DNA from 3 places in the Serratia sp. GW822-FHT06E05 genome. Region 2 is predicted to be linked to each of the others. Evidence: predicted binding sites of a transcription regulator. Region 2 holds the regulator's gene; each other region holds the start of a gene.
The links. Region 2 encodes PurR, which represses purine synthesis genes. Its sites were predicted from a motif close to CANGCAAACGTTTGCNTG; they were not measured.
Positions count from the first base shown of each region.

Region 1: a site for PurR is predicted at 3,798-3,815, ahead of tusA (sulfurtransferase TusA). Genes of this name have one in related genera too.
Region 3: a site for PurR is predicted at 2,167-2,184, ahead of AC1RKC_RS05125 (amino acid aminotransferase). Genes of this name have one in related genera too.

Region 1 is NZ_JBXALM010000004.1:248,948-255,647, forward strand. It holds gene glpB (glycerol-3-phosphate dehydrogenase subunit GlpB) at 1-655, shown strand, start outside; gene glpC (anaerobic glycerol-3-phosphate dehydrogenase subunit GlpC) at 652-1,851, shown strand; gene AC1RKC_RS13205 (DcrB family lipoprotein) at 1,898-2,461, opposite strand; gene AC1RKC_RS13210 (GNAT family N-acetyltransferase) at 2,542-2,976, opposite strand; gene AC1RKC_RS13215 (7-cyano-7-deazaguanine/7-aminomethyl-7-deazaguanine transporter) at 3,017-3,682, opposite strand; gene tusA (sulfurtransferase TusA) at 3,903-4,154, shown strand; gene AC1RKC_RS13225 (DUF4056 domain-containing protein) at 4,168-5,289, opposite strand; gene AC1RKC_RS13230 (BamA/TamA family outer membrane protein) at 5,289-6,425, opposite strand; gene AC1RKC_RS13235 (hypothetical protein) at 6,425-6,700, opposite strand, start outside.
Region 2 is NZ_JBXALM010000001.1:589,694-596,393, forward strand. It holds gene AC1RKC_RS02645 (C40 family peptidase) at 1-233, shown strand, start outside; gene sodB (superoxide dismutase [Fe]) at 428-1,006, shown strand; gene cydH (cytochrome bd-I oxidase subunit CydH) at 1,061-1,150, opposite strand; gene purR (HTH-type transcriptional repressor PurR) at 1,474-2,499, shown strand; gene punR (DNA-binding transcriptional activator PunR) at 2,534-3,442, opposite strand; gene punC (purine nucleoside transporter PunC) at 3,567-4,778, shown strand; gene cfa (cyclopropane fatty acyl phospholipid synthase) at 5,119-6,270, shown strand; gene AC1RKC_RS02680 (I78 family peptidase inhibitor) at 6,336-6,632, opposite strand; gene AC1RKC_RS02685 (riboflavin synthase) at 6,662-6,700, opposite strand, start outside.
Region 3 is NZ_JBXALM010000001.1:1,064,744-1,071,443, reverse strand. It holds gene mepK (peptidoglycan L,D-endopeptidase MepK) at 1-126, shown strand, start outside; gene AC1RKC_RS05130 (MBL fold metallo-hydrolase) at 193-840, shown strand; gene AC1RKC_RS05125 (amino acid aminotransferase) at 911-2,101, opposite strand; gene ompC (porin OmpC) at 2,347-3,471, opposite strand; gene asnS (asparagine--tRNA ligase) at 3,775-5,175, opposite strand; gene pncB (nicotinate phosphoribosyltransferase) at 5,402-6,607, opposite strand.

The DNA of each region.
Region 1 (6,700 bases), on a different contig from region 2:
GACGCCAATGGCGGACGAGCTTCGGCGGTTGGCTGCGGACGCCGAGGCGATATTCTTGCCGGCCTGTCTGGGGCTGGAGGATGACGCGCCATTGGCGGCGCTGCAGGCGGCGGTCGGCAAACCGATTCGCCTGCTGCCGACGCTGCCGCCTTCGGTACTGGGGATGCGGTTGCACCAGGCGCTGCGCTCGCGATTACAGCAATTGGGCGGCGTTTTTATGCCGGGGGACAGCGTGCTGCGAGCGGATATTGAAGCCGGGCGAGTCATCGGTGTTTATACCCGCAACCACACTGACATTCCGTTGGTGGCGCAGCAGGTGGTGCTGGCCAGCGGCAGTTTTTTCAGTAATGGGCTGGTGGCGGACTTCGACGGCATACGTGAACCGGTATTTGGACTGGATGTCGACAGTAAGGCGGAGCGTGCAGACTGGAGTTGTCGCGAGCTGTTTGCTCCGCAACCCTATTTGCAGTTTGGGGTACGCACCGATAACCAACTGCGTGCCCTAAGGCAGGGAGAGCCTTTGAGTAACCTGTATGCCATAGGGGCGGTGACCGGCGGCTACGATCCGCTGCAGCAGGGCTGCGGTGCAGGTGTTTCGTTGGTGGGAGCATTGCATGTCGCGCAACAGATTGCGGCACAGGAGGAGCAACCATGAGCCTGCGCAAAGACAACAGTTTTGAGAACTGCATCAAGTGCACCGTCTGCACCACCTATTGCCCGGTGGCCAAGGTCAATCCGCTTTATCCCGGGCCCAAGCAGGCGGGGCCGGACGGCGAACGCCTACGGTTAAAAGATCCGGCGCTGTACGACGAAGCGCTGAAGTATTGCACCAACTGCAAACGCTGTGAGGTGGCCTGCCCGTCCGACGTCAAAATTGGCGATATCATTCAGCGGGCGCGTGCCGACTTTGCCCAGAGCAAGCCGACGCTGCGCGACGCCATCCTCAGTCATACCGATATCATGGGCTCACTGTCGACGCCGTTTGCGCCGATCGTCAACGCTGCCACCGGGTTAAAGCCGGTGCGCGCGCTGCTGGACAAGGCGTTGAAAATTGATCACCGTCGCGAACTGCCCAAATACTCGTTCGGCACCTTCCGCCGCTGGTACCGCCAGCAAGCGCAGGCCCAACAGCGTTACGCCGAGCAGGTGGCTTTTTTCCACGGCTGCTTCGTCAATTACAACCATCCACAGCTGGGTAAGGATCTGATCAAAGTTTTCAATGCGATGGATATCGGCGTGCAGCTGCTTAAGCGCGAAAAATGCTGCGGTGTGCCGCTGATTGCCAACGGCTTTATCGCCCAGGCCAAGAAACAGGCCAAGGTGAATGCCGAATCGCTGCATGAGGCGGTGTTGGAGCGCGGTATCCCTGTAGTGGCCACATCATCGAGCTGTACTTTTACGCTGCGTGACGAATACCCGCATTTGCTGGAGGTGGATACCTCGGCGGTGCGTGAACGGGTGGAGCTGGCGACGCGCTATCTGTACCGCCTGCTCAATCAGGGGCGCAGCCTGCCGCTGAAGCGCACGCCATTGCGGGTGGCCTACCATACGCCGTGTCACATGGAGAAAATGGGCTGGACGGCTTATACGCTGGAATTATTGCGGCAGATACCGGGGCTGGAGCTGGTGGTATTAGATTCGCAGTGTTGCGGCATTGCCGGCACCTACGGATTTAAATCCGAGAACTATGCGACTTCGCAAGGGATTGGCGCATCGCTGTTTCGCCAGATTGAGGAGAGTGGGGTCGATTTGGTGGTGACGGACTGCGAAACTTGTAAATGGCAAATCGAGATGTCGACCAGCAAGCGCTGCGAACACCCGATTACCCTGTTGGCACAGGCCCTGGCGTAGGGCGCAGCAGTGTGAACTGCGCCCTATAGGCTGAGTCAGTAAAAGTTTACTTGTTCAGTTTCAGCGTTTTGATGATGCCTTCGGCTTCACTTTGCGCCTGCTGCTGGTTATCCGCCGGCAGCGTCACCTGAATGGTCAGCATGTTGTTATCCAGCGTGCCGATCAGGATGGAGGAGTAGGCCTTCTCGCCGCCGCTGGTAATGATGCTGTCCAACTGACGCAGCGGCACGCCGTTTACGTCGATGGCTTTGTTGGTGACCACCTGCAGGTTCGCATCACGCGCGCGCTGGGTATCTTCCAGACGCTTGCTCAGGGTTTCCAGACTGTCGGCGGTTTTGTCGCCGAGGATCACGATCACTGCGCGTTGGCCGGTACTGTCGGCGTAAACGTGCATGTTGTTCGCCTGATTACCCAGCTTGCCGCTTTGGTCCGCCATACCGACCGGCAGGGTGAACGCCAGCTTACCCTCCAGCAAGCTTACCTGTTGCCCGGCCGGTGCGCTGGCTGCGGCATCGCCCGCCGGCGCTTTGGTGTCTTTGGTTTCGCCGTCGCAGGCCGCGAGGCCAAGCACTAACAGGCTGATACCCATCAATTTTGCTACTTTACGCATTGGGCTTCCTTCTTCCTTTCAGGTAGGGTTTCACTGCCGTATCGCAACCTATTCCAGGGTGAAATGCAAGGCAGATGTTGTCACAAGGTTTTCTCAAGTAATAGCCGATAATCAGCCACTTCGCCTTTCTTTTCCAGTTGAACAATCTGATAGTGATTGTTGATAAGCATCATCAGCATCGCACGGAACTGATTCCGGGTTTTCACCCTCAACTGGTGATAACCCTGCGCCCGTGCCCAGTTTTCCTGCTCGGCCAATAGCGCTAACGCCACACCGTGGCGGCGACAAGCCGGCAATACGGCACCCAACCAGCTGTAAAACACTCGGTCTTGTTGCTGATAACCGAGCTTGAAACCGGCAGCCTGGCCGTCGACTTCGGCGATCAGTGCGGCCATCGGGAGTGAGCCGATGCGCTGTTGCAGATCGTTGAGGTTGTGCAGATTGCCGAATTCGGGGATTTGTTGATACAGACGATGAATTTCTTCGAGGGTGGCGTGGCGGGTGGTGACGGTCATGGCGGCCTCCGGATGGGTAGGCCGCCAATGATAACACGGGTCAGCTCGGTTGCAGGCTGCTGTCGCCCTGGCGAGCGGCAATGCGTTTGAGCAGCATATTCAGCAGCACGCCATACATTGGCAGGAAGAACAGCATGCAGATCAGCACCTTGAAGCTGTAATCGACCAGCGCAATCTCGACCCAGTTGTTGGCCATAAAGGCGTCGCTGCTCTTGTAGAATGCAATAAAGAAGAACGACAACGTGTCGCTGATATTGCCGAGGAACATGGCCGCGGCAGGGGCCACCCACCAGGCGCTGCGCTGGCGTAACCGGTTGAAAACGTGTACGTCGAGGATCTGACCGAGCACGTAAGCCATAAAGCTGGCGACGGCGATACGTGCGACAAACAGGTTAAAGCTACCCAGTGCGGCAAACCCCTGCCATTCCCCCTGATAGGTGACGGTGGAGATGACGTACGAGATAAACAGGGCCGGCACCATCACCGAAAGAATGATGCGTCTCGCCAGCGGGGCGCCAAAAATACGCACCGTCAGGTCGGTTGCCAGAAAGATAAATGGGAAGGTAAACGCACCCCAGGTGGTATGGAAACCGAAAATGGACATCGGCAACTGCACCAGGTAGTTACTGGAGGTAATGATGACAATATGGAACAGCGATAGCCAGACCAACGCGGTGAGGCGCTGTCGAGCGGTAAACGAATACATGTTGTAGCCTTTTTAGCAGTGGGGTGAGGGAACCCAGAATGTCTTGTCTGTGCAGCGAAATAAGCTGCGCGGCCGCATGATACGCGTTTGCGCAACCAATGCAATGGTTAAATTTAACGCAAACGTTAACGCATCTTGCACAGAAAAACTACCGGCGTAAACTAGGCGCTAATGAGATGCGGCGAGCGTACGCCGATCGCTTTTGACCGAGAAAAATTGCATGACTGACTTGTTTGCCCAGGCCGACCAGACGCTTGATGCGCTGGGGCTGCGCTGTCCGGAACCGGTAATGATGGTGCGTAAAACCGTGCGCCATATGGATAACGGTGAAACCCTGCTGATTATTGCTGACGATCCGGCCACCACCCGCGATATTCCGGGTTTTTGCCGTTTTATGGAGCACACGCTGGTGGCGCAGGAAACTGAAAAAACGCCTTACCGCTATTTATTGCGTAAAGGTGTTGAGCGCTAATCGCCGCTTTTGCCTAGCGTTTTTGCAGTATTTGCTGTGCGTCCGATGCGCGAGCATGCATTGCCAGCCCCCTGAAATCCTGCGGGCGGTAATAGTGGGGCGGCACCGGCAGAGAATGCATCGCATCCGTCGGCCAGAGTTGCAGTTCACCCAGCTTTGCCAGCCAGAACCCCTGAACCTGCAGCGGTAACATCAGGCGTTGTGGGGCGGTGTTTTCGAACGGCGGCAGAGCCGGCAGGCGATTGCTGCCGGTCGTGTAATCCCGTTTTAAGACCAGAAACTTCTCCGGTACCCGGCGATGGCTGTCCCACCAGTCGCCGTCAATCCCGTCAAACTGCCGCTGAGTTGCCCTGATGGAGACGGCGCCAAGCTGGTGCAGGGCCTGGGGGAGCAAATTCTCCATGGCGTGGTTGTAGGCCGTTATGGAAACCGCCTGCCCCTGCAAGATAGCATCGATCGCCAGCCGTGATCCCAGCAGGTTGGAATACAAATCTTCCGGTGAAAAAGCCGAAACCTCCTCAGAAAACCCCGGTACCGACTGATAGCCATACCACTGTGCCACTTCATGCCACGCCGCCATTTGAAAGGCGAGTTCTCCTGCCAAATACGCCGCGAGCGTATAGCGCTGCGCAGCATCCTGAGGCGGGGTAAAGGCGTTCAGCTGGATACGGCGTATTGCCAACTCGGGGCTAAGATCGATATTCCATTGCTGGCCCAATCGGGGTAGCAGTTGGCTGAACAGGAAAAGGGTATTGTCGGCGGTGTCGCGTACGTGAGCGATATCGATAAATCCCCCGCGGCGGGTGTACATCACCCCCAATTGCTCGCTGCCAAGTCCCATCAAGTTGCTAACGGCATTGAAAGCGCTGTCGTTATAGTGGTGACGGCCAAGCCGGTCGGCATCCACCAGGTTACCCAACTGATAAAAGGGGACTGGGATACCCCAAACTTGCGCTTTGAGGTTGTAGCCAAAGGCACAGCAGGGGCGCAAACCATCCGGCGGGGACAGCGGCGCAGCCACCGGCCAGGCGATACGGCTTTCGTTGATGGGTTGCGAGGTCACCAACGTTTCCACGGGTTTGGCAGATAGCGCGGAAGTAAACGACAACAAAACCAGCAGTACAACAGAGCGCATTAAAAAGCTTCCCCAACCTGAAAGTAAAATCCACTGCTGCCACGTCCGATGCCAAAATCGAGCCGCACGTTCATTTTCGGTTTGAATTCAAAACGGTAACCCGCTCCCAGCGTGGGTAACCAGGGCCCCTGGCCCAAATCGCCAGCCTTGCTACTTAGCGTTCCCGCGCCGGCCCAAAGAACGTAACCGTGGCGCCAGTTCAGCTTGCGACGATACTCGATCTGGCTGCTGAACACATTTCTGTCGCGATAGCGGCCTTGATAATAGCCGCGCATGCGTTTGTCGTCACCCAGGCCGGACAGCCTGTCCCAGGGTACCTCGCCCGTCGTCAGGCGGCTGTAAGCGTCTAACGCCAGCACGCTTTTCGCACTCAAGCTGTGGTAGGCATTGTACTGGCCTTCTACAGCATTGAAACGGCTGTCGCCGCCCAACTCTGGCGCAAAATAGGTGTCGCTCAGGTGAAGATACTGACCACGGCTGGCATTAGAAACGAAGTCGCGCGTATCGTAACTCAGCGAACCGCTGACTCCTGAACTTAGCGATGAAACGCCGGCTTTTTGGGCTCTTAACAGGCTACTGTCATCCTCATCACTCTTGCTGGCGTGCGTCGAGGAAAAATCCCAGCCCACCCCCGCGTAGGTGGCATTGGCAATGCGATACAGCAGCTGTGGGGCTATCTGGAATGCCTGCTGCGTGTACTTTTCTTTGTTGCCGTTGTTATGCCCAGCCTGGTAACCGGTGCCCCAGAAATAGGTGGGCATATTATTCAGCGAGCCGTCGGCAAAAAAACGCCATTGGTCGTCAGCGAAAAAACTGTGGTTTTGGAAACCGACGCCGAAGGCACCGGTGGTGCTGAAAAAGCCCTTTAACGCCAGCGTCGAGTTTTGGCTGACTTTATCCTGGCTGTCCGGGCGATATATCCCCACGACGGCGGTACCGATGCCAAGACCGAGTTCTGGCGTATAGAATGGGCCGGGCAAGACTCCCCAATCGATGGCTTTGCTGCTGTCGAATTGGTTGTTAGACCCCAAAGGGGCCAACATTTCATCTATTTGCTGGCGTGACAACAAAGTGGCGTGAGCTCCGGGTAGCAGAACCAACAATACCAGCGGCAAACTGCGGATCGATATTGCCATCAGAAGCGATATTCACCGGAGACCATAAAGCTGTTACGTTCGCTAAAGCCAAATTCGGTCAACAGGTTAAAGTGTCTGGTGATCTCGTATTGCGTGCCAATCAGTACGTTCCACGGCGATTGCAGGTGCTGTTTCACGTCAAAACGGCCTTCACCCTGCTGATTGGCCATCATCATCAGGCTCTGAAGTTCGGTTGGCATTTTTAAATCACTCAGGCTGCCTTTGAACCTCTGCTGGACGTCCTGATACATGGTGCCGACCCACAGGTTGAGATG
Region 2 (6,700 bases):
TGCGAGACGCCGCGCCGATCAAGAGAAGCGAACTGGAAAGCGGTGACCTGGTGTTCTTCCGCATTAATAACCGCGGCGTGGCAGACCATGTTGGCGTTTATCTGGGCAACGGCAAATTTATTCAGTCACCGCGTACCGGTGAAGAAATTCGGATCAGCCAACTCGACAATGACTACTGGCAAAACCATTACATCGGCGCCCGCCGTGTAGTAACACCGAAAACCATTCGATAATTTCTTTGGCGGCTGGCTTGCCCAGCCGCTCTCCCCTGACTGATTTTCCTGCTGTCCCTAAAGCACCCAATCCTTTAGCCCGCCCCCACTGTATTTCAGCGCGAAAATTGCTAAGCTAAATACCCACAATAAAAACAGGTCAATTTAAAGTCCGTTGCTTTAGCGGCGAGTTGACACTGTACAAGGAGGAAGCAATGTCGTTTGAACTGCCCGCACTACCTTATGAAAAAAATGCCCTCGAACCGCACATTTCGGCAGAAACCCTGGAATACCACTACGGCAAGCATCACAACGCCTATGTGGTCAACCTGAACAATTTGCTGAAAGGCAGCGAGTTTGAAGGATTATCCCTTGAGGCAATCATCAAGGCTTCCAGCGGCGGCATCTTCAACAATGCGGCCCAGGTATGGAATCACACCTTCTATTGGCACTGCCTGTCACCTCAGGGCGGTGGAGAGCCTCAGGGCAAATTGGCTGCCGCGATCAACCAGGCTTTTGGTTCTTTCACCGCCTTCCGGGAACTATTCAGCGACGCCGCGGTGAAAAACTTTGGCGCAGGCTGGACCTGGTTAGTGAAAAAGCCGGATGGCTCGCTGGCGATTGTTAATACGTCGAATGCGGCCACGCCGTTGACAGGTGAAGACAAACCGTTACTGACCGTCGACGTTTGGGAACACGCCTACTACATCGATTATCGCAACGCACGACCGGCCTACCTGGAAAACTTCTGGGCGCTGGTTAACTGGGCATTTGTGGAGGAAAATCTGGCGTAACGCGGGGAAAATACAACCAGGCGTAGCGAACTGCGCCTGGTTGACTGAAGAGTATCAGTTCAATGCTGCGGTGAAGCTAAAAGCGATAATCACAGCCAGCGCACCCAGGGTGGTGAACAGTGACATTTTCAAATCGGTATCCATTACAACTCCTTTTCAGATTGGGTTTCCCAAGGGTAAAAGGCACACAATTAATGTGTTAAACCATTTTCCCACAGTTGGCCGATAAAATCTTGTTATCATTTCCCAGTTTATAATACCGATTACCTCTTCCCCTTTTGCTCAATATGGGACAAAATTCGCAGTTCACAACTGTGTACCGGCAAAATGCCCCTCCTGACCAAGCGCTGACGACTTCAACACACTAAAAACTCAGTTTTCGCTTCTTTGGAGAAGGATCTACGCAGGCAAACGATTAACATCACACTTACATACTGCAACATGTGAGTTCAGGAGTCATTCTTTACATGGCAACGATTAAAGATGTGGCCAAACGCGCTGGCGTTTCCACCACCACCGTTTCGCACGTCATCAATAAGACTCGTTTCGTCGCCGAAGAAACAAAAGCGGCCGTTGGCGCCGCGATCAAAGAGCTGCACTATTCACCCAGCGCCGTGGCGCGCAGCCTCAAGGTCAATCACACCAAATCTATTGGTCTGCTGGCCACATCGAGCGAAGCACCTTACTTTGCCGAAGTGATCGAGGCGGTGGAAAACAGCTGCTACAGCAAAGGCTATACGCTGATCCTGTGCAACTCACATAACAATCTGGACAAACAACGCGCCTATCTGGCGATGTTGGCGCAAAAGCGCGTCGATGGCCTGTTAGTCATGTGTTCGGAATACCCGGACCAACTGCTCGGCATGCTGGAAGATTATCGCAATATCCCGATGGTCGTCATGGATTGGGGCGCCGCACGCGGTGACTTTACCGACACCATTATCGATAACGCCTTTGAAGGCGGCTATCTGGCCGGGCGTTACCTGATTGAACGCGGCCACCGCGATATCGGGGCCATTCCGGGTCAACTGGCGCGTAATACCGGTGGCGGACGCCATCAGGGTTTTTTAAAAGCCATGGAAGAAGCCAATATCGACGTGCGTGAAGAGTGGATTGTTCAGGGCGACTTTGAGCCGGAATCTGGTTACAAGGCCATGCATCAGATACTGTCGCAGAAACAACGTCCTACCGCAGTCTTCTGCGGTGGCGATATCATGGCCATGGGTGCGATCTGCGCCGCCGATGAACTTGGCCTGCGCGTACCACAAGACATATCGGTGATTGGCTACGATAACGTGCGAAACGCCCGCTACTTTACCCCGGCACTGACCACCATTCATCAGCCCAAAGAGCGTTTGGGCGAGATGGCCTTCACCATGCTGCTGGATCGCATCATCAGCAAGCGTGAAGAGTCGCAGGTGATTGAGGTTCATCCCAAGCTGGTTGAGCGCCGTTCGGTCGCTGACGGTCCGTTCATCGATTATCGCCGCTAATTATCTGCGCCGGAAACTCTCACGGTTTCCGGCGTCATTCTTCGCTTAGCCACTCCTGATTCAAGGTTTCACTGTCTCCCAGATAATCCAGCAACCAGGCCATAGCCGGTGACGGCGTATTTTGCTGCCAGGTCAGGCAACAAGGACTGGCGGGAAATGGCTGTTGCAACTGTAGCGCCACCAACTCCCCGCGCTGCACCAAAGGCAATACCTGATGCGCGGGCATCATACCAACGCACAACCCGGCACACAGGCAGTCCACCGCAGAAGCCCAGTCCGGCACCACCAGGCGGCGCTGGTTGTCCAACGTCCAGGTCACGCGCTTGGGCAGGTTGCGCGAGGTATCTTCCAGGCACAGCGACGGAAAAGGCCGAAGTTGATCGTCGTTCAACAGCCCCTCTATCGCGGCCAGCGGGTGATGCGGACTGGCCACGCACAACCAACGCATATCTCCCATATCGCGAAAGGCGAAACCGCCGCCCACCGGCACCGCCCTTGTGGCGCCGATCGCCATATCGGCACGACCGTCCACCAGCGCATCCCATACGCCATTAAACACCTCCGGCTGAACCAGCAATTCGACGTCGGGGAAATGGCGGTAAAAATCCAGCACCAATTGGCGACTGCGTTGGGGTTTAACGATGATATCCACCGCTATTTTCAATTGGCCCCGCCAGCCGTTAGCGACCTGTTGGCACTGTCGGCGCGTGTCGAGCATTTTTTTGATGACACCACGCGCTTCCTGAATAAACAGCACGCCCGCCGGTGTCAGTTCCACGTCGCGATGACGGCGCTCAAACAGCGGTACCGCCAGCCATTGCTCCAACTGCCGCACCGTATAACTTACCGCCGACGGTACCCGATGCAGCTCCTGCGCCGCTGCGCTGAAACTGCCGGTGCGGGCCACCGCATCGACGACATCCAGGGAATATTCAGACCACATAGCTCTTGCCTTCAATTTTTTTAACAGCACCTCGCAAATATTACCGTTTCACAAGCAGAGATCCAGCCGGATACACTTGCCGGCGCTAAAAACCTGCGACAATAAAATATTAACGAGAAATACCATGCGAAATTCCTTTGGTTTTATGTTCTACCTTGCCGGCCTGAGCATGCTGGGATACCTGGCCACCGATATGTACCTGCCCGCCTTCGGCATGATGCAGCAAGATCTGCAGATTTCTGCCGGGGCAATCAGCGCCAGCCTGAGCATCTTCCTGGCCGGGTTTGCCTTTGCACAACTGCTGTGGGGCCCGCTTTCCGATCGCCTCGGCCGTAAACCGGTGTTGCTGATCGGTCTGGCGCTCTTTGCCCTCGGCTGCCTTGGCATGCTGTGGGTGCAAAATGCCGTGCAACTTTGGTCGCTGCGCTTTATCCAGGCGATTGGGGTTTGCTCCGCTGCCGTTACCTGGCAGGCCTTGGTAATTGACCGCTATCGCGAAGGCAAGGCTAACCGCGTGTTCGCGACCATTATGCCGCTGGTAGCCCTTTCACCGGCGCTGGCGCCGTTGGTGGGTGCCTGGTTGCTGAACCACATGGGCTGGCGCGCCATTTTCGCCGTGTTGCTGGGCATTACCGTGCTTCTGCTATTGCCGACGCTGCTGCTGAAAGAAAGCGCCAAAACCGTGCCTTCCGACGACAATAAGAAAAGCGCGCTCAGTTTCTTCCAACTATTAAAGTCACGCATCTTCAGTGGCAACGTTATGATCTTTGCCGCCTGTTCTGCCGGCTTCTTCGCGTGGCTGACAGGTTCACCGTTTATTCTTGGTGATATGGGTTATAGCCCGAACGACATCGGTCTGAGCTATGTGCCGCAGACGCTGGCGTTCTTATTAGGGGGCTATGGCTGTCGTACCGCATTGAACCGCATGAATGGCAACACCTTGTTGCCTTGGCTGCTGGTAGTTTATGGCGTCAGTATGGTTGCATTATATCTGGTTGCCACCCTGACTCAGCCCACGCTCACTACGTTGTTAATTCCGTTCTGCGTGATGGCGTTGGTCAACGGAGCCATTTACCCTATCGTGGTAGCCAATGCGTTGACCCCGTTCCCGGAGGGCACCGGTAAAGCTGCCGCCTTGCAAAACACCCTGCAATTAGGCCTGTGTTTTGTCGCCAGCATGCTGGTTTCGGCCTTTATCGCCCAGCCTCTGTTGGCAACGGTCACGGTAATGGTGTCGACGGTGGTATTGGCCGCGTTGGGCTATCTGATGCAACGGAGAAAGGTAATGGACGATCGACAGGCGACGCGTCAGGAACATGCTAACTCCGCGTCATAATTGCCAGTATTAATAATCACTTAAAGAATATTTTTGCCGAGTGCGATTTACAGTTGAGTAAGCGCCTCGGCAAGCCTATACTCAAAAACGACCTTTAAAAATAACACTTTTATAATTTCTTTATCACTAGCAACTGTTGTGTACGCGTATGGCGTCACAGTTTTTTAAGGATTGTCTTTCCCGCGTTTCTTGCGCTGGAACCTTCTTAAAATTTTCCTCTGTTCATAGTCGGATATCAGACGCCACGGGATTCTTACCGTAGGTAAACGTATGCACCCGCAGAATTTGTCTAAGCTATTTTTTGACGGGTCATAAGTCAGAAGAAGGTGATGGAGAAGCTATGAGTTCATCGTGTATAGAAGATGTGAGCATCCAGGACAACCAATGGTACCGTATCGCTCATGAAATGCTCAGCATGGCCGGTATTGAAATAAACGGCTCGCGCCCTTTCGATATTCAGGTTAAAAATCCTAATTTTTTTAAACGTGTGCTGCAGGAGGGTTCTCTCGGCCTGGGCGAAAGCTATATGGACGGCTGGTGGGAATGCGAACGGCTGGATATATTCTTTCATCACGTGGTCCGCGCCGGTCTGGAAAAGAAATTGCCCCGCCACCTCAAAGATACCCTGCGAATTGCCGCCGCGCGATTAACCAATCTGCAATCGAAGAAACGCGCCTGGATAGTCGGCAAAGAACATTACGATCTGGGGAACGATCTCTTTACCCTGATGCTGGATCCTTATATGCAGTATTCCTGCGCCTACTGGAAAGAGGCGACCACGCTGGAAGAAGCGCAGGAAGCCAAATTACGGATGATTTGCGAAAAGCTGCAGCTGCAGCCGGGTATGAATTTGCTGGATATCGGCTGTGGCTGGGGCGGGCTTTCTGCCTATGCGGCGAAAAACTATGGCGTTTCGGTGGTGGGCGTGACCATTTCTGCCGAGCAGCAAAAGCTGGCACAGGAGCGCTGTGCCGGGCTGGACGTCGAGATCCTGCTGCAGGATTACCGTGATTTGCATCTGCAATTTGACCGTATTGTTTCCGTCGGTATGTTTGAGCACGTCGGTCCGAAAAATTACCGCACCTACTTCAACGTGGTGGAACGTAATTTAAAACCGGGCGGCCTATTCCTGCTACATACCATTGGTTCGAATCGGACAGATATGAATGTTGACCCGTGGATCAACAAATATATCTTCCCGAATGGCTGCCTGCCGTCAGTTACCCATATTGCCCAGGCCAGCGAAGGGCATTTTGTGATGGAAGATTGGCACAATATTGGCGCTGACTACGATCGCACCTTGATGGCGTGGTACGAAAGATTCAAACAGGCATGGCCGCAGTTGGCCCAACGTTATTCGGATCGTTTCGAACGCATGTTCAGTTATTACCTGAACGCCTGCGCTGGAGCATTTCGCGCCCGTGACATTCAACTCTGGCAGGTCGTCTTCAGCCCGAAAGGCGTAGAAGGCGGTATCCGCGTGACGCGCTAAATACGCACAATAAAAAACCCCGGCCAATTAACCGGGGTTATTCTTATACATGACCTGCAAAAGCATCAGCCGCAATAAACACGGATGATTTTATCCTCGCTGTCGCCCAGGAAATTCAGGCGGCGCAGGTTGAAGTCCATCGTGACCGCTGAGTTATACGGAATCGCACGTACCTGCGACTCAATTCGTACGCCTTCCAGCGAAGACATCGGTTTACCGACATAATTCTGGTATTGCGCCGCACCACAGGTGTCGCTATCGGCATCCACTGTCGGGTTGGCTGTGCCCTGGTCCGGCGAACTGCTACAAGCACTCAGCGCCAGCAGCGCCGTTAACATCAACGTTTTCCCATAAAACTTCACGCGATTGCTCCTCTCTGGTGGGTCGTTTGTCAGATCTTCTGCGCCAGCGCGCTCGCTGCCGCCATTGC
Region 3 (6,700 bases), 480 kb from region 2:
CATATCGAAGGCATCCAGTTGAGCAATATCCGCAAAGCGGCGTTAAAAATGAGCGCCGGTGGTGTAGGATATTACCCACGTAGCAACTTTGTACACATTGATACCGGTCCGGTGCGGACCTGGTAATCGCTGTGCACCATAAGTGAGTAGCGCCAGCCCGTCATGGTATGGCGCTGTTGTCGTTGGAGCCTTATGAAATACCAAATTATTCCCGTTACCGCTTTTAGTCAGAATTGCAGCCTGATCTGGTGTGAGAGTACCCAACAGGCGGCGTTGGTCGATCCCGGCGGCGAAGCGGAAAAATTAAAGGCCGAAATTGCCAGGCAGGGCGTGACGGTCACGCAGATCCTGTTGACGCACGGCCATCTCGATCACGTAGGGGCAGCGGCTGAGCTGGCGGAACACTATCAGGTACCGATCTACGGTCCGGACAAGGAAGACGCTTTCTGGTTGGATGGTCTGCCTGCACAGAGCCGGATGTTTGGTCTGGAAGAGTGTGCGCCTCTGACGCCAACTCGCTGGCTGGCAGAAGGCGACAGCGTGCAGGTGGGTGAAATGACGCTCAAGGTGCTGCATTGCCCGGGACATACGCCTGGTCATATCGTGTTTATTAATGAGCAGGCGCGGTTGGCGCTGGTGGGTGACGTATTGTTTAACGGTGGCGTGGGTCGCAGCGACTTCCCACGCGGCGATCACCAGGCATTAATCAACTCGATCCGCACCAAGCTCCTGCCACAGGGGGATGACATGGCGTTTATCCCGGGGCACGGACCGATGTCTACCTTCGGTCAGGAGCGTGAAACCAATCCGTTCCTGCGAGAAGAACCGGCCATCTGGTAAGGTTATTTCCCGGCAGAAATAACTAAGGGGCGCATTTAGCGCCCCTTTTGCTTATTTGAAACCGTAACCTTTACAGCACGGCGACGATGGCTTCGCACAGAGGCGCCATATTGTCTGGCGTCATGCCGGCGACGTTAACCCGGCCGGAGTTAACGGCGTAAACGCCAAATTCGTCACGCAGGCGCAGCACCTGTTCTTTGGTCAATCCGCTGAACGAGAACATGCCGTTCTGATTAATGATAAAGCTGAAGTCCTGCTCTGCGCCTTTCTCCTGCAGAGTATTCACGAACAGCTGACGCATGCGGTGAATGCGTTGACGCATATCGGTCAGCTCCTGCTCCCACAGGGCACGCAGCGCATCATCACCCAGGATGGTCGCAACCACCGCAGCACCGTGTGACGGCGGGTTGGAGTAGTTGGCGCGAATGGCGGCTTTCACCTGGCTGAAGGCGCGGTCAGCGGTATCTGCATCTGCAGCCACCAGAGTACAGGCGCCGACGCGTTCGTTGTATAGGCCGAAATTCTTCGAGTACGAGCTGGCTACGATCAGTTCCTGATGTTTGGCGGCGAAAATACGCAGGCCCTGCGCATCTTCTTCCAGGCCTTTCGCGAAGCCTTGATAAGCAAAGTCGAACAGCGGCAGCCAGCCATTAGCCACAGACAGCTCGGCTAACTGAGCCCACTGCTCAGGCGTAGGGTCAATGCCGGTTGGGTTATGGCAGCAACCATGGAACAGAACCACATCGCCTGCCTGAGCCTGTTTCAGGCTGTTCAGCAGGCCATCGAAGTCCAGCGCATGATTGGCCGCATCGTAGTAGGCATATTCCAGCACTTCCAGGCCGACGGCGCCAAACACATTTTTATGGTTCGGCCAGCTTGGGTTGCTGATCCAGATGCGTTTAGCGCTGGTCTGGTTGGCGATGAAGTCAGCTGCCACACGCAGGCCGCCGGTGCCACCAGGCGTTTGCGCGGTGCGCGCACGCTTGTCGGCAATGATTGGACTTTGTTTGCCGAACAGCAGCTCTTGCGTGCAGTTGGCGAAAGCGGGGATGCCCTCAATGCCGAGATAGTTTTTGGTGGATTCATTTTCCAGCAGATACTGCTCAGCTTTTTTCACGCTGGTCAGCACCGGCGTTTTGCCGGTTTCGTCTTTGTAGACGCCAATGCCCAAATTGATTTTGTTCGGGCGCGCGTCGGCGCGGAAAATGTCGGTCAGACCCAGAATCGGATCGGCAGGTGCAGCAGTGATTTTTTCAAACATGTCAGGTGCTTCCATGGCTCGGAGTTAAGCAGACAGAAGCATCAGGGTAGCGCCAGTTATGCGCTTTGCCAACCGTTTGCGAGAAAAACACAGCGATCTTGTGAAGGGCGCAGATTCAGCATAAAAAATGAGGAAGAAGGGGACATTGGCAGGATAAAAATTTACGCGTAGCGCAAAAACAAAAACAGGGCCGAAGCCCTGTTTTTTAACTTAGCCGACGGTGAACCGCCGTTAAGTGAGACAACTTAGAACTGGTAAACCAGGCCAACACCTACGATATCATCGGTAGCGGTGCCAGTGGCTTTAGTGAACTCGTTGTCGTCCAGCAGGTTGATTTTGTAATCAACGTAGGTAGACATGTTTTTGTTGAAGTAGTAAGTGGTACCAACAGAAACATATTTAACCAGATCTTGGTCAGTACCTGCGCCAGGGACGTTCAGGTTCTTACCTTTAGACTGCAGGTAAGACACTTCTGGACGCAGACCGAAGTCGAACTGGTACTGTGCGGTCACTTCGAAGTTCTGAGTTTTGCTGGCGAAGCCGCCGCAATCGGTAGAAGCATTACAGGTTGAGCTGAAGTTGCCGCCGCCGAATGGAGTCATGTTACGAGTTTCTGCGTACATAGCTGCCAGGTAAACGTTGTTAGCGTCGTATTTCGCGCCAACGGTCCATGCATCAGCTTTGTCGCCACGTTCGTTAGAACGCAGTTTTTGATCATCGGTACGGTTGGAAGAAGCGTATGCTGCACCTACGCTGATGCCTTCGCCGATGTCATAAGTAGAAGACAGGCCCCAGCCGTCGCCGTTTTGTTTCTTGATGTCACGGTCGTCGTTCTGATTTTTACCTTGGTACTGAACAGCGAAGTTCAGACCGTCAACCAGACCGAAGAAGTTGTTGTTACGGTAAGTAGCAACGCCGTTGGTACGGCCAGTCATGTAGTTGTCGGTAATGGTGTAAGTATCGCCACCGAACTCTGGCAGCATATCTGTCCAGCCTTCTACGTCGTACAGTACGCCGTAGTTACGGCCGTAGTCGAATGAACCGTAGTCAGCAAATTTCAGACCAGCGAAGCCCAGACGAGTCTTGGTGCCTTCGGTGCCTTGAGATTCAGAGTGGTTAGCCTGAACGTTGTATTCCCACTGGCCGTAACCGGTCAGTTGGTCAGTAATCTGGGTTTCACCTTTGAAGCCGAAACGAACATAGGACTGATCGCCATCATTGCCTTTGTCGTCTGAGAAGTAGTGCAGACCGTCAACTTTACCGTACAGATCCAGTTTGTTGCCGTCTTTGTTGTAGATTTCAGCAGCGTTAGCTGCACCAGCGGCTAACAGAGCTGGGATTACCACTGCAAGAATATTGCGCTTCATCATTATATTACCCTCATTGGTGTTATTCGGACACCTTTGCCACTGCCGCCAATAATTCTTTTGGAACTATTGTTGATAGATTGGTGTCGTCCTGTGTCTGCACGCAGTGTTCCATTCACGGGCGGGTTAATCTAGAACGAAAATGCTACCAATGTCCCAATGAGGTTTCAAAAAGAAAGTATTTGTAACAAAATGTAATTTTGAGGGAACTTTGTGACGCAGGTCAATATTAAAAAATGCGAAAGGCCAGCTAAGCTGGCCTTGGTTTTGTAACTAAATTAATTAGAAAATGTATTATCTGATTAATTAAAAGGTTGCATTACGTGGTGTGCGAGGGAACGGAATTACGTCGCGCACGTTTTGCACACCGGTGACATAGGCGATTAAACGCTCAAAACCTAAACCGAAGCCGGCGTGTGGCACGGTGCCGTAACGACGCAGGTCACGATACCACCAATAATCTTCTTTATTCAGGCCCATGGCATCCAGACGCTGATCCAGCACGTCCAGACGTTCTTCACGCTGAGCACCGCCGATGATCTCGCCGATGCCTGGGGCCAACACGTCCATCGCCGCAACGGTTTTACCGTCGTCGTTCATACGCATATAGAAAGCTTTGATGTCTTTCGGGTAGTTTTTCACCACCACCGGCGCTTTGAAGTGTTTCTCGGCCAGATAACGCTCATGCTCGGAAGACAGATCGATACCCCAGGAAACCGGGTTCTCGAAAGTCTGGCCAGAGGCGATCAGAATTTCCACCGCTTCGGTGTAATCAACCTGAGCGAAGTCGGAAGAAACAAAACGCTTCAGGCGGTCAATCGCATCTTTGTCTACGCGTTCTGCGAAGAACTGCATGTCATCCATACGCTCGTTCAATACGGCCTGGAACACATACTTCAGCATTTTCTCTGCCAGTTCCGCGATATCCTCGAGGTCAGCAAAGGCGACTTCCGGTTCGATCATCCAAAACTCGGCCAGGTGACGGCTGGTGTTGGAGTTTTCGGCGCGGAAAGTCGGGCCGAAGGTGTAAATTTTCGACAACGCACAGGCGTAGGTTTCGCCGTTCAACTGGCCGGAAACGGTCAGGAACGCTTCTTTACCGAAAAAGTCCTGGCTGAAATCGACAGCGCCTTTATCGGTGCGCGGCAGGTTTTCCAGATCCAGCGTGGAAACGCGGAACATTTCGCCGGCGCCTTCGGTATCGGAAGCGGTGATCAGCGGGGTGGAAACCCAGAAGAAACCATTCTCGTGATAGAAGCGGTGAATAGCCTGCGCCAGGGTATGGCGAACACGGGCAACGGCACCGATCAGGTTGGTACGTGGGCGCAGGTGCGCCACTTCGCGCAGATATTCGATGCTGTGGCGTTTGGCCGCCATCGGGTACGTGTCCGGATCGTCAACCCAACCGACCACTTTAATCTCAGTCGCCTGCAGTTCGAAACTCTGACCTTCGCCTGGAGAGGCGACCACTTTGCCGGTCACTTCAATTGAGCAGCCGGTGGTCAGATGCAGCACTTCATCCTGATAATTCGGCAGAGAATTATTAACGACGGCCTGTAACGGATCAAAGCAGGAACCGTCATAGACGGCCAGGAAGGAGATACCAGCTTTAGAATCTCTCCGGGTACGCACCCAACCGCGCACGGTGACTTCACTGTCAACCGCAGCACGGCCTTGCAGTACGTCGACTACAGGCACTACGCTCATAGATTTCTCTCTTAATAATTTGGTTTAGAAATAGCTTACAACCCAAGAATATGGGGATGTTGCTATGTTACTTGCCGCGGTGCAGAGCACAAGCAGAAATCGCCGGATTGGAGCAACATTTCTTGGCTCTGGGCGAAAAGGGAGCACGGCGAAGTCTCTTATAAAGAAGAAAAAAGCCGGCGTGAGCTCTTCAGCCGGCTTTTTCGCGTTGGCAGGGCGGTGTGGCTTAGCTGGCTTTCTTCACCAGCGGTAAATCGAAGGCCTTGCGTAACGCTTTCACAAAGGCCTGATCCTGGCAGATGGTTTTGCCCGGGCTGTCGGACAGTTTAGCCACCGGCTTGCCTTTGCATTCGACCAGCTTGATCACGATGTTCAGCGGCTTAACCCCCGGGATATCGCAGGTCAGACGCGTACCTATGCCGAACACCAGATTGACGCGTTGGTAGAAACGGCGATAGAGCGCCATCGCCTTGTCCAGATCCAGATTGTCGGAGAACACCAGCGTTTTGCTCATCGGGTCGATGCCCAGCTTCTGATAATGCGCAATGGCTTTCTCGCCCCATTCGAACGGATCGCCCGAATCATGGCGCAGGCCCTGATAACGCTGGGCGAAGTGCGGACCGAAATCACGCAGGAAGGCGTCCATGGTGATGCAGTCGGTCAGCGCGATGCCGAGCTGGTCCGGATATTCATCCAGCCAGGCTTGCAAAGCTGCACGTTGGCTGTTGGCCAACACCGGGCTGATTTGCTGGTGCGCCTGGAACCATTCATGAGCCTGAGTACCCACGGGCGCCAGAGCAAGCTGGTGCGCCAGATCGTAGTTGCTGGTGCCGACCAGATAAGGAAATTCGTCTTTCAAGGTGCTGACAATCGCCTGCTGCACACTCTGCGAGAAACGACGGCGGGTGCCGAAGTCCATCAGTTTGAAGCGAGAAATGTCCAAGTCAGCGCTCATGGCTTTAAAATGCTCGAGTTTGCTGCGCAGATGAGCGACGGCCATCTCAGGCGTGACTTCCGGGGAGCGGTGACGGTGCACCACCTCACTGATCACTGCCAGCAGTGGGACTTCCCACATGATCACTTCACGCCAGGGACCGGCAATGCGGATGTGCAACTTGCCCGCATGATCTTCGATCTGAACCTGTTGCGGATCGTAGCGAAACTCGCGCAGCCAGTTCAGGTAATCCTCGCGGAAGAAAGGCAACCCGGAGAGATAGTTGAACTCAGCGTCTGTTAGCGCCAATTGGCTCATCAGTGCGATCTGGGCACGGATCTCGTCGGCATATTCGCCAAGCAGCTCGTCACCGCGGCAGCGGAATTCCGCCGCCACGCTGATAGCAGGATAGCGATGGAACACTGCTTGCTGCATATGAAGCTTATAAGCATCAGTATCAAGCAGTGATGTCAAAATCGGGGAGGCGTATTGAGTCATATCGCGTTACTGCATCCTCGTCAGGCGCGTGTCCAAATCCGGATAATCATAAAAAAGTGGGGGGAGTATACCCGGATTATCCTGTTATTGAAG